DNA from 3 places in the Hydrogenophaga sp. GW101-3F08 genome. Region 3 is predicted to be linked to each of the others. Evidence: predicted binding sites of a transcription regulator. Region 3 holds the regulator's gene; each other region holds the start of a gene.
What was found. Region 3 encodes FNR, which switches genes on or off when oxygen is low (the NO sensors DNR and NnrR bind a similar motif). Its sites were predicted from a motif close to TTGATNNNNATCAA; they were not measured.
Positions count from the first base shown of each region.

Region 1: the regulator FNR is predicted to act here: its motif matches at 1,560-1,573, upstream of AC07YZ_RS20845 (ribonucleoside triphosphate reductase).
Region 2: the regulator FNR is predicted to act here: its motif matches at 1,869-1,882, upstream of AC07YZ_RS19010 (hemerythrin domain-containing protein).

Region 1 covers NZ_JBWKZP010000009.1:209,577-212,847, reverse strand. The annotation lists gene AC07YZ_RS20845 (ribonucleoside triphosphate reductase) at 1-1,431, opposite strand, end outside; gene AC07YZ_RS20840 (6-pyruvoyl trahydropterin synthase family protein) at 1,619-1,984, opposite strand; gene queE (7-carboxy-7-deazaguanine synthase) at 2,207-2,839, opposite strand; gene AC07YZ_RS20830 (acyl-CoA dehydrogenase family protein) at 2,981-3,271, shown strand, end outside.
Region 2 covers NZ_JBWKZP010000008.1:67,397-70,667, reverse strand. The annotation lists gene AC07YZ_RS19020 (DUF1697 domain-containing protein) at 25-579, shown strand; gene AC07YZ_RS19015 (hypothetical protein) at 636-1,025, opposite strand; gene AC07YZ_RS19010 (hemerythrin domain-containing protein) at 1,191-1,790, opposite strand; gene AC07YZ_RS19005 (DUF4956 domain-containing protein) at 2,374-2,937, shown strand; gene AC07YZ_RS19000 (polyphosphate polymerase domain-containing protein) at 2,934-3,271, shown strand, end outside.
Region 3 covers NZ_JBWKZP010000002.1:801,647-804,917, reverse strand. The annotation lists gene hemN (oxygen-independent coproporphyrinogen III oxidase) at 1-1,377, opposite strand, end outside; gene fnr (fumarate/nitrate reduction transcriptional regulator Fnr) at 1,557-2,276, shown strand; gene AC07YZ_RS09385 (hypothetical protein) at 2,376-2,669, opposite strand; gene AC07YZ_RS09380 (nitrogen fixation protein FixH) at 2,747-3,043, opposite strand; gene ccoG (cytochrome c oxidase accessory protein CcoG) at 3,086-3,271, opposite strand, start outside.

The DNA.
Region 1 (3,271 bases), on a different contig from region 3:
CAGCGTGCCCAGGTAACGCTTGGTGTAGGGGAACAGGCCCTGGTCCATGAGCCGCTGGATCAGCTTGCGTTTGGTCTCCAGGCTCTGCTTGCCCAACTCCAGCAGGCGGTCCAGCGCGGCCAGCAGGCCGGCTTCGTCGCCCGCGTGCAGGTGGCCCAGGCGGGCGCAGTTGACCGTGACCACGCCCAGGCTGCCGGTCTGCTCGGCGCTGCCGAACAAGCCGTTGCCGCGCTTGAGCAGCTCGCGCAGATCGAGCTGCAGGCGGCAGCACATGGAGCGCACCATGTTCGGCTGCAGCTCCGAGTTGATGAAGTTCTGGAAGTACGGCAGGCCGTACTTGGCCGTCATGTCGAACAGGCGCCGCGCGTTCTCGCTCTCCCAGGGGAAGTCGGGCGTGATGTTGTAGGTGGGGATGGGGAAGGTGAAGACCCGGCCCTTGGCGTCGCCTTCGGTCATCACCTCGATGTAGGCGCGGTTGATCAGGTCCATCTCGGCCTGCAGATCGCCGTAGCAGAACGGCATCTCGCGGCCCGCGATCACCGGCACCTGCTCACGCAGGTCTTCGGGGCAGACCCAGTCAAAGGTGAGGTTGGTGAAGGGCGTCTGCGTGCCCCAGCGCGAGGGCACGTTGAGGTTGTAGATCAGCTCCTGGATGCACTGGCGCACGGCGGCGTAATCCATGCCGTCCTGGCGCACATAGGGCGCCATGTAGGTGTCAAAGGACGAGAAGGCCTGCGCGCCGGCCCACTCGTTCTGCAGCGTGCCCAGGAAGTTGACGATCTGCCCCACGGCCGAAGACATGTGTTTCGGCGGCCCCGACTCCACCTTGCCCGGCACGCCGTTGAGGCCCTCGTTGAGCAGGGTGCGCAGCGACCAGCCCGCGCAGTAGCCGCTGAGCATGTCGAGGTCGTGGATGTGGATGTCGCCCTCGCGGTGGGCTGCGCCGATCTCGGGCGTGTAGACGTGCGAGAGCCAGTAGTTGGCCGTGACCTTGCCGGCCACGTTGAGGATCAGGCCGCCCAGCGAGTAGCCCTGGTTGGCGTTGGCGTTGACGCGCCAGTCGGCGCGCGTGAGGTACTCGTTGATGGAACTTTCCACATCCACCAGCGTTTGTTTGTCAGCGCGCAGCGTGGCGTGCTGCTCGCGGTAGACGATGTAGGCGCGCGCCGTCTTGAAGTGGTTGGCCGCGATCAGCGTCTGCTCGACCACGTCCTGCACCTGTTCGATGTGCGGCGCCTCGCCGCGGAACCGGTGGATCAGCACCTTGACCACCTGCGCGCACAGCAGCGCGGCCTCCGGCTCGTCGAACTCGCCGCTGGCGGCCCCGGCGCGGGCCAGCGCCGCACCGATCTTGTGGGCATTGAACGGCTCGCGCTGACCACCTCGCTTGACCACCTCGCGGGGCAAACTGACCACCATGGCGTCCTCCATCGGGTTCTCCTCATTCGGGGTTAAAACACTACCTATGGTGTGCACGATACCCATGACACGCTATATGTAGTTTGATGTGCGACAAGAAATCGCACGCCCCGGAGGCCCGAAAACGCCCAAAGACCGGCTTGATGCGCATCAAGCCGGCGCCCTGGCCCCGGCCCTGCCGCCGGGGGAGGGAAAGCGCCTAGCGGCGCAGCCGGCAGGCGTCGCCGCTGGCCTGGCGGCGCACCTCCACGCAGTCCAGCTGCTGCGCGTAGCGCGCTTCCATCGCGCGCCAGATGAAGGTGCAGAGGTTTTCCAGCGTGGCCGGGCCGAGGTCGGCCACCTCGTCGAGGAAGCGGTGGTCCAGCGCCTGGCGCAGGGTCTCGATGTGGCCGCGCAGGTGGGCCAGATCGACCAGCATGCCGCTCTCCGGGTCGGGCTCGCCCGCCAGCGTGACCTCGGCGATGTAGGTGTGGCCGTGGATGCGCAGGCTGGGCTCGACATCGATCTTGCGGCGCAAGGTGTGGGCGGCCTCGAAATAAAAGCTCTGACTCAGTTCGTATCTCATCTCAATCCATCTCTATCAACTCAATTCACATGCCACGGCAGTTCCCACACCGCATGAAACCTGGGCGCGCCGGCCCCTCACCCCAACCCTCTCCCCAGCGGGGAGAGGGAGCCAAACCCGCGGCCGGAGGGCGTGCCTCGCCCAGGGCACCCGTGGAACTGGCTTTGCCAGGCCACAGGGTGCGCCCCCTCCGGGGGGACGCCGCGAAGCGGCGCAGGGGGGTCATCGGATCCCCAACACCTTGTGCGTCTGCACCGAGAGCCGCCAGCGCGGGTCGGCCAGGCACAGCGCGGTGGCCAGCTCGGTGTTGCGGCGCGCCAGCGGGCCGTCCATGGCCTGCAGGAAATGGTGGTCGAACGGCAGCTCGGCCAGCGCCGCCAGGTCCAACCCGTCCTGCGGCACCACCACCTTCAACTCCTGCCCGCGGGTGAGCAGCAGCGGAGCGCCGGCCTTGGGGCTCACGCACACCCAGTCCAGCCCGGCGGGTGGCGCGAGCGTGCCATTGGTTTCCACCGCGATGGTGAAGCCGCGCGCGTGCAGCGCGCCGGTCAGGGCCTCGTCCACCTGCAGCAGCGGCTCGCCCCCGGTCAGCACCACCAGGCCGGGGGCCGCGCCGGCGGGCCACTGCCCGGCGATGGTGTCGGCCAGGGCCTCGGCGGTGGTGAACTTGCCGCCCAGCGTGCCGTCGGTGCCCACGAAGTCGGTGTCGCAGAAGGTGCAGACCGCGCTGGCGCGATCGGCCTCGCGCCCGCTCCAGAGGTTGCAGCCGGCAAAGCGGCAGAACACCGCCGCGCGGCCGGCGTTGGCACCCTCGCCCTGCAGGGTGTAGAAGATTTCCTTGACGCTGTAGGTCATGGTGAGAGCCGGGTTGGCCGCGAAACAGGCGGCGCCCGGGGTTGTATCGAAGAGGCCGATATTGTCCGCCACCGGGGCCCACGGCCGGGCCGCTGTCGCGTGGGCGCTGACAAGCGGCCCGGCGCTCCACACAATGCCCGCATGGACTTTGAGCACAGCCCCCGGGCGCAGGCGCTCCAGCAGCAGCTGGAGAACTTCATGCAGCGTTACCTGCTGCCCCACAACGCGGCCTGGCACCAGGCGGTGCAACTGGGGCAATACCCGCCGCCGTTCCTGGACGACCTGAAGACCCTGGCGCGCGAAGAAGGCCTGTGGAACCTGTTCCTGCCCAGCCTGCGCGACGGCGAGCCCGGCACCCGCCTGGACAACCTGGACTACGCGCCGCTGGCCGAAACCATGGGCCGGCTGCACTGGGCGCCCGAGGTGTTCAAC
Region 2 (3,271 bases), on a different contig from region 3:
TCGACAACTGAACGGCTGAACCGAATGCAATACGCGGCGTTCTTTCGCAACCTGAACCTGGGGCGGCCGAACTGCCCCACCAAGGCCCAGCTGGAGGACGCGTTCATGCGGGCTGGCGCGGCGTCGGCCGCGTCGTTTCTCACCAACGGCACCCTGGTCTTCACGGTCCCCTCGGCCGGCCGGGCGCACCGGGTTTTCGCCGGTGCCTGCGAGCTGCTGCGCGAGACCTGCGGCCTGCGCGAGCCGGGCTACGTCCGCAGCGTCGAGCACCTGGCCCGGCTCGTCGCGCTCGATCCTTTCGCTGCGGTGGACCGGGACCAGGTCTACGCCTGCTGCGTGACCTTTCTGCACCCCGACAGCGCGGCCGCGCCCGCCCTGCCGCTGACGTCGCCGCGTGGCGACGTTCAGGTGCTGCACTGGACGGGCCCGGAGGCGCTGAGCCTCAGTTTCAGGCCGGGCCAATCGCCGGGAAGCCCCAACGCGTTTCTTGAAAAGCTGCTCGGCCTGCCGGCCACCACGCGCAACTGGAACACCGTGCAGCGCCTGGTGCGCAAACACGCCGGACCGACCGACCGCTGAACCCGGGGCCTGGGTCTCCCAGCCGGGGCGGGTGTCCCTGAAAGACGCTCGGCCGCTCAGGCCGCGCACGCGTCCTGCCAGAGCCGGTGCCGCTGGTGGGCCAGCACATGCCCGATGTCGGCCTCCAGGAGCCGTTGGCGCTCCAGGGTCAGGTAACCGTCGATCAGCATCAGTTGCACCAGCTCGAACAACACGGTCTGGTCGGTCCAGCTCTGGCGTTCCAGCCAGCGCATGCCATCCAGGATGTCGCGCAGGCCCTGCGGATGGCCCGAGGCGTCAACGTCGTCGATGTTCAGCAACGCGGCACGCACCACGTCAAAGAGCCGGGCGTGCGCGCCGCCACCGTCCGCCGCGGGCGAGCCTTTGAGCGCCTGCATGAGGGACTGCAATACACGGAGCAACCGGGCGTGCTGGTCCCAGATGTCGCGCATGGTTTGGAGCTGCATGGTGTTTCCTGTGGGTCATCTCTTGAAAAGACAACCAAAGGATCACATAAAAACCGCCCATCCGGCATTGATGCGCATCAGTTGGGCACTTTGGTGCTCACTTTCCTGGCCATGCCGTTCAAAAAATCACACCCGCCGATGGCCGGCGGGCCCGCCTCCCGCCTCTCAGCTCTCGCCCAGCCCCACCGGCGCGGGGGCCAACATCACGATGCGGGTGAACAGGCGGTCGAACTGCGGATCGCGCGGGATGCGGCCGTTCAGCGGGTCCTGGTTGGTCGCGAAGGCGGCGTTGAGCGCGTGCCAGTCGGCGTCGCTCAGGCTGCGTTCGGCTTCGGGCAGCACCACGGTTTCCTCCAGCCGCATGTGCTCCAGGTAAAACGCCACGTAGCGCGCCACCTCGTCCTCGAAGGCCTGGCGCCGCGTGTCGCCCAGGTACTCCCAGGCCATCAGCAGGTGCATGAGCGCGCGCACGTTCTGCTCGCCCTGCATGTGGTCGCGTTCGAGCTGGTCGATGGCGGCCATCACGTGCGGCGCCACACGGGCCACGCGGGGAAACAGCAGGTCCGACTCCTTGGGGTGGTGGTGCTTTTCCGGAAACTCGTCGATGTAGAACAACATGGCGCGCAGCACGTCGAAAAAGCGCTCGTGCTGGCCCCCTTTGCCTTCGGGGTCCGGACCGCGCTTGACCATCTGCGTGAGCGATTGCAGCATGGCCGCCAGCGTGGCGTGTTCGTCGCGGATGACGCGCAGGGCTTCGTGGTTCAAGACATGTCTCCTGATTCGCCGACCGATGGGTCGGTCATTGCGAGAGGCTGACTATCGCCGACGCGCGCCGGGTGGTCCTTGATGCACGTCAAGAGCGAATGCCAACCTGCCAACCAACCCCCGCATTGAAGCACGTCATTACAAAAAGAAACGTTTTCAGGGCGTTAAAAATGCCCGATTTCCCCGTGCATTTTTTGCCCCGCCGGGCCAAGGTCAACCCGGTAAACACCAGGCTCGGGCAGCCCAGCGCGGCCGGCGGACGTTGGCGCGGCGTGTGTCGCCACATCCAAACCCGACCGTGGCCTGAGGCCGAATGCGGCAACGCCCGGCCTCACTGCGGGCAAAAACCCCGTGGTGCCCCATTTCATGGGTCACGGCTCGACCAATACGGCCTTATCACTTCCGTCTTATATCTACCTTAAAATTCACGATCCGTTACAAAGTCGTTCTGAACCGAGCGGCCCTCCGTACCGACCACCCTGGCCCGTCAGCACGACGGGTTTTTTGCGCCTTGAACCGCCGAGTTCGCCTCGGTTGCGCCCCCATTGCCTGGCAACCCGCCCACGCCCGATCCATGAGTCTGATGAACTATGTCGAACTGTTGAGCCGGTTCGTGTTTGATCTGGCCGCGATGCTCGTCCTGATCTTCCTGATCTACTACCCCCGGTACAAGCACAAAGAAACCGCCATCTCCGCGGCACTCTTCAACATATTCATCTTCGCCGTGCTGGCGATTCTGTCGAACCTTGAATTCGGCATGGCCGCGGGTTTTGGTCTGTTTGCCATCCTGGCGCTCTTCACGCTGCGCTCGGAGCCGATCAGCAAGTCGGACATGGCTTACTTCTTCGGCAGCATCTCGATCGCCGTCATCTCGGCGATCGATGGCACCAGCCTGATGCTGACGGCCCTGCTCACCGCGGCCGTGCTGCTGGGCGTCTTCATCATCGACCACCCGGAAATCCTGAAATCGGTCAGCCAGATCGACGTGAAGCTGGACTCCATCCCCGAGAACTTCATGTCCAGGCCCGAGGAATTCAAGGCGCTGCTGTCGGAGCGCCTGGGTGTGGAGGTGCTGTCGTTTCGCATCCGCAGTGTGTGCTACGTGACCGAGGTCATCCAGGCCGAAGTGGACTACCGCCCCAAATGATCCCGATTGAAGACCGCCTCGCGTCGTTCAGCCGGATCGACCTCACCGAACTCAATCGGCGGGCCGCGCTGATGACCCGCAAGGACACCAAATACCTGCTGACCTCGTCGCAGGTCCTGGCGTTCCTGGAACGGGCCGGGGGCCATTTCGACGTCCTGGACATCGAAGGAAAAACCGCGTTCGACTACAACAGCGCCTACTTCGATTCGGACTCGCTGCACTGCTTTCGCGATCACAACCAGAACCGGCGCAAGCGCATCAAGGTGCGGTACCGCCACTACGAAGACACCCAGCAGTTCTTCATGGAAATCAAGCTCAAGGGCGCCGGGGGTGA
Region 3 (3,271 bases):
GATGATCTTGGAGAAACGTGCCCGGTCCTGGTCCACCTGCAGGTTCTTGTCGAACACCATGGCAATGGCCCGCACCAAGAACCAGCCCGTGGCCGTCACCTGCACACCACTGTCGTCGATGGTGACCAGCCCATGTTCGGCCAACCCGGCCAGCGCCTCCAGTTCGCGCGCGAAGTACGTCTTGAAATCGATCAGGTGTCCAAGTTCGATCGACTCGTACTGGAGCTGCCCCTGGCACATGATGGACATGATCACCGACCGGCGCAGCAGATCATCGCGGGTCAAGGCCAACCCGCGCACGATCGGCAGTCGCCCCTGATCGAGCGCGTCGTAATACTCCTCCAGCGTCTTGGCGTTTTGGCTGTAGGTGGCACCAATGCGACCGATGGCCGAAACACCCAGCGCGATCAGGTCACAGTCTGGCTGGGTGCTGTAACCCTGGAAGTTTCGGTGCAAGCGCCCCTGCCGCTTGGCCACGGCCAGCGCATCGGTCGGCAAGGCAAAGTGATCCATGCCAACATAAACGTATCCAGCGCCCATCAGCGCATCGAGCGAGGCCGACAGCATGGACAGCTTGTCACCGCCGCTGGGAAGCTCCGCAGAGATGATGCGTCGCTGAGGCTTGAAACGCGAGGGCAGATGCGCATAGGCGTAGAGCGCAATGCGATCCGGGCGCAGGGCATTGACTTGCGCCAGCGTGCGGGAGAACGACTCGGGCGTCTGCAGAGGCAGGCCGTAAATCAGATCGACATTGACCGACTCAAACCCGATCTTGCGCGCCGTGTCCACCAGCGCGAACACCTGCTCGGCCGGCTGTACGCGGTGGACCGCCTTTTGCACAGCGGGGTCAAAGTCCTGCACGCCAAAGCTCAGGCGGTTGAAACCCAGTCTGGCCAGGGTCTGCAGGCGCTGGTCGGTGACGGTTCGGGGATCGACCTCGATCGAGTATTCGCCGCCTGGCACCAGTGTGAAGTTTCGCCGGATCATGGCCATGAGGTCTTCGAGTTCGGCGTCCGAGAGGAAAGTGGGTGTGCCGCCACCGAGGTGCAACTGTGAAACACTGTGCCCCTGACCGAAATGCTGGACCTGAAGATCGACTTCACGCGACAGGTAGCGCAGATACTCGGCGGCGCGCTCATGGTGCTTGGTGATGACCTTGTTGCAGGCGCAGTAGTAACAAACCGACTCGCAGAACGGGATGTGCACGTAGAGAGACAGGGGCAACGCCATCGACCCGGCCCGGCGTTGCTCCAGCGCCTGGACATAGTCCTGCTCGGTGAAGGCTTCAACGAAACGATCAGCGGTCGGATAAGAGGTGTAACGCGGTCCGGGGACGTCGAATCGCTTGAGCAATTCGTTGGAAATGGCATGACTCACAAACAATTCTCCAGTTCTTCAGCTTTACTGTGCATCATGCACAGGGCGAGCCCCTTGATCTTGATCAAGCCCACCCGTCATACTCGGGTTGACCCTGAGTTCCCGTCTCTGGAAACCGATGCTCGCTCGACAGGCTGCGGAACCATGGGGTAAGCTCGGGCTGCAATTCCGGGAAAAATATGGACGTTCATAGCATCAAAGTCGCCTGTTCAAGCTGCAACCTGCGCGAGTTGTGCTTACCCATGGGATTGAATTCCGAAGAGATGGACAAGCTCGACAGCGTGATTTCTTCGCGACGCAGGATCAAGCGCGGAGCGGCGCTGTTCAACACCGGTGACAAATTCACCTCGTTGTATGCGGTTCGTTCAGGTTTCTTCAAGACCTGTGTGACCACGGCTGACGGCCGGGACCAGGTCACGGGCTTCCAGATGACAGGCGAAATCATTGGTCTGGACGGCATCGTCAGTGACCACCATTCCTGCGATGCGATTGCGCTGGAGGACGCCGAGGTCTGCGTCATGCCGTTTGACGATGTCGAGCAGCTGTCGAGAGAGTTCACAACCCTGCAGCACCATGTGCACAAGATCATGAGCCGTGAGATCGTGCGCGATCACAGCGTCATGTTGTTGTTGGGCAGCATGAGGGCGGAAGAGCGGCTGGCCGCCTTCCTGCTCAATCTGGTACAGCGCCTGCATGCCCGAGGCTTCTCGCAGTCGGAGCTGATTCTTCGCATGACCCGGGAAGAAATCGGGAGCTACCTCGGCATGAAGCTTGAGACGGTGAGCCGCACGTTCTCGAAGTTCGTCGAGGAAGGCACGATCGAGGTCAAGCAACGCTACGTTCACATCAAGAACACCGACGCGCTCAAACAGATCGTCAACCCACAGTCCTGTCGCTGAACTCAGGCAGCGGCTTCTGGCCCGCATCCGGCATACCCCAAAAACCAAGCCCCGCCGAGACTGCTCGGGCGGGGCTTGATTTTTGAGCAACAAACTGCTTCAGGAACACGAACCGTTCTTGGCACAGTCGCGAGGTCGCTCCTCCAACGGAACGGGACAACGGTTGACCTCGAACGGGGACATGGACAAGAGCGCTGTGAGTGAGCTCGACACCATGGTCACCAGCCAGAAAACAAAGAAGGCCATCGTATAGACGGCCTGCCTGGACATCTCCAGCGGTTGCCCGAACCAGTGCAGATCACTGGGATCGACCATGGCAAACACGATCATCTCCAGTACGGCGGCCACCAGAAAAGCCGGCCATGCAATCCACATCCATCGCTGAGCCCACATTGTTTTGTCTCCTTGGGTTCTGTCGCTGACTCGGAGGTTGTCGTGATGCGCCTCACGAAGCTTTGATCATCACACACCTATTCGTCGGTTGGAACCACCGGTGAGGCCGCGTGATTGCGCGCCTGGTGGGCGGGCTGCAGCTGGATCAGCGCGTCAATGCGGGCCTGCCCTTGCAGCGACCGCGCGACCTGGAGGTTGCGCTCGTAGTCTTCCTTGTCGAGCACGGGATCGGCGCCCTTCACCGCAATGACGGCGGTGATGATGCTCGCGACCACCACCAGCAATGGTCCCCCCACCACCAGCCACATGTGGGGAACGCGCCACCAGGAGACAGAAGGCTTAGGGTCCGGATTTTTGAGGGTTGCGGTATTCATTGAAGACTCCAGAGTGGTCGGTGGATGGGCGACGTCCGCATTTCAGCGCGGGATAAGAAAGGCTGCTTTTTCGGTTACCTGGGATGCCTCATCCCCTGTGGACCGGATCTCGAAGTGGATCGGGTGGGACCCGCTGGGTGCCGTATCGGGTGGCACCTGCACCCGCAGCACCGCAGACCGGACTTCCGTGGGCAACACTTCAATCTCGGCTTCCGACGCGATGGTGAT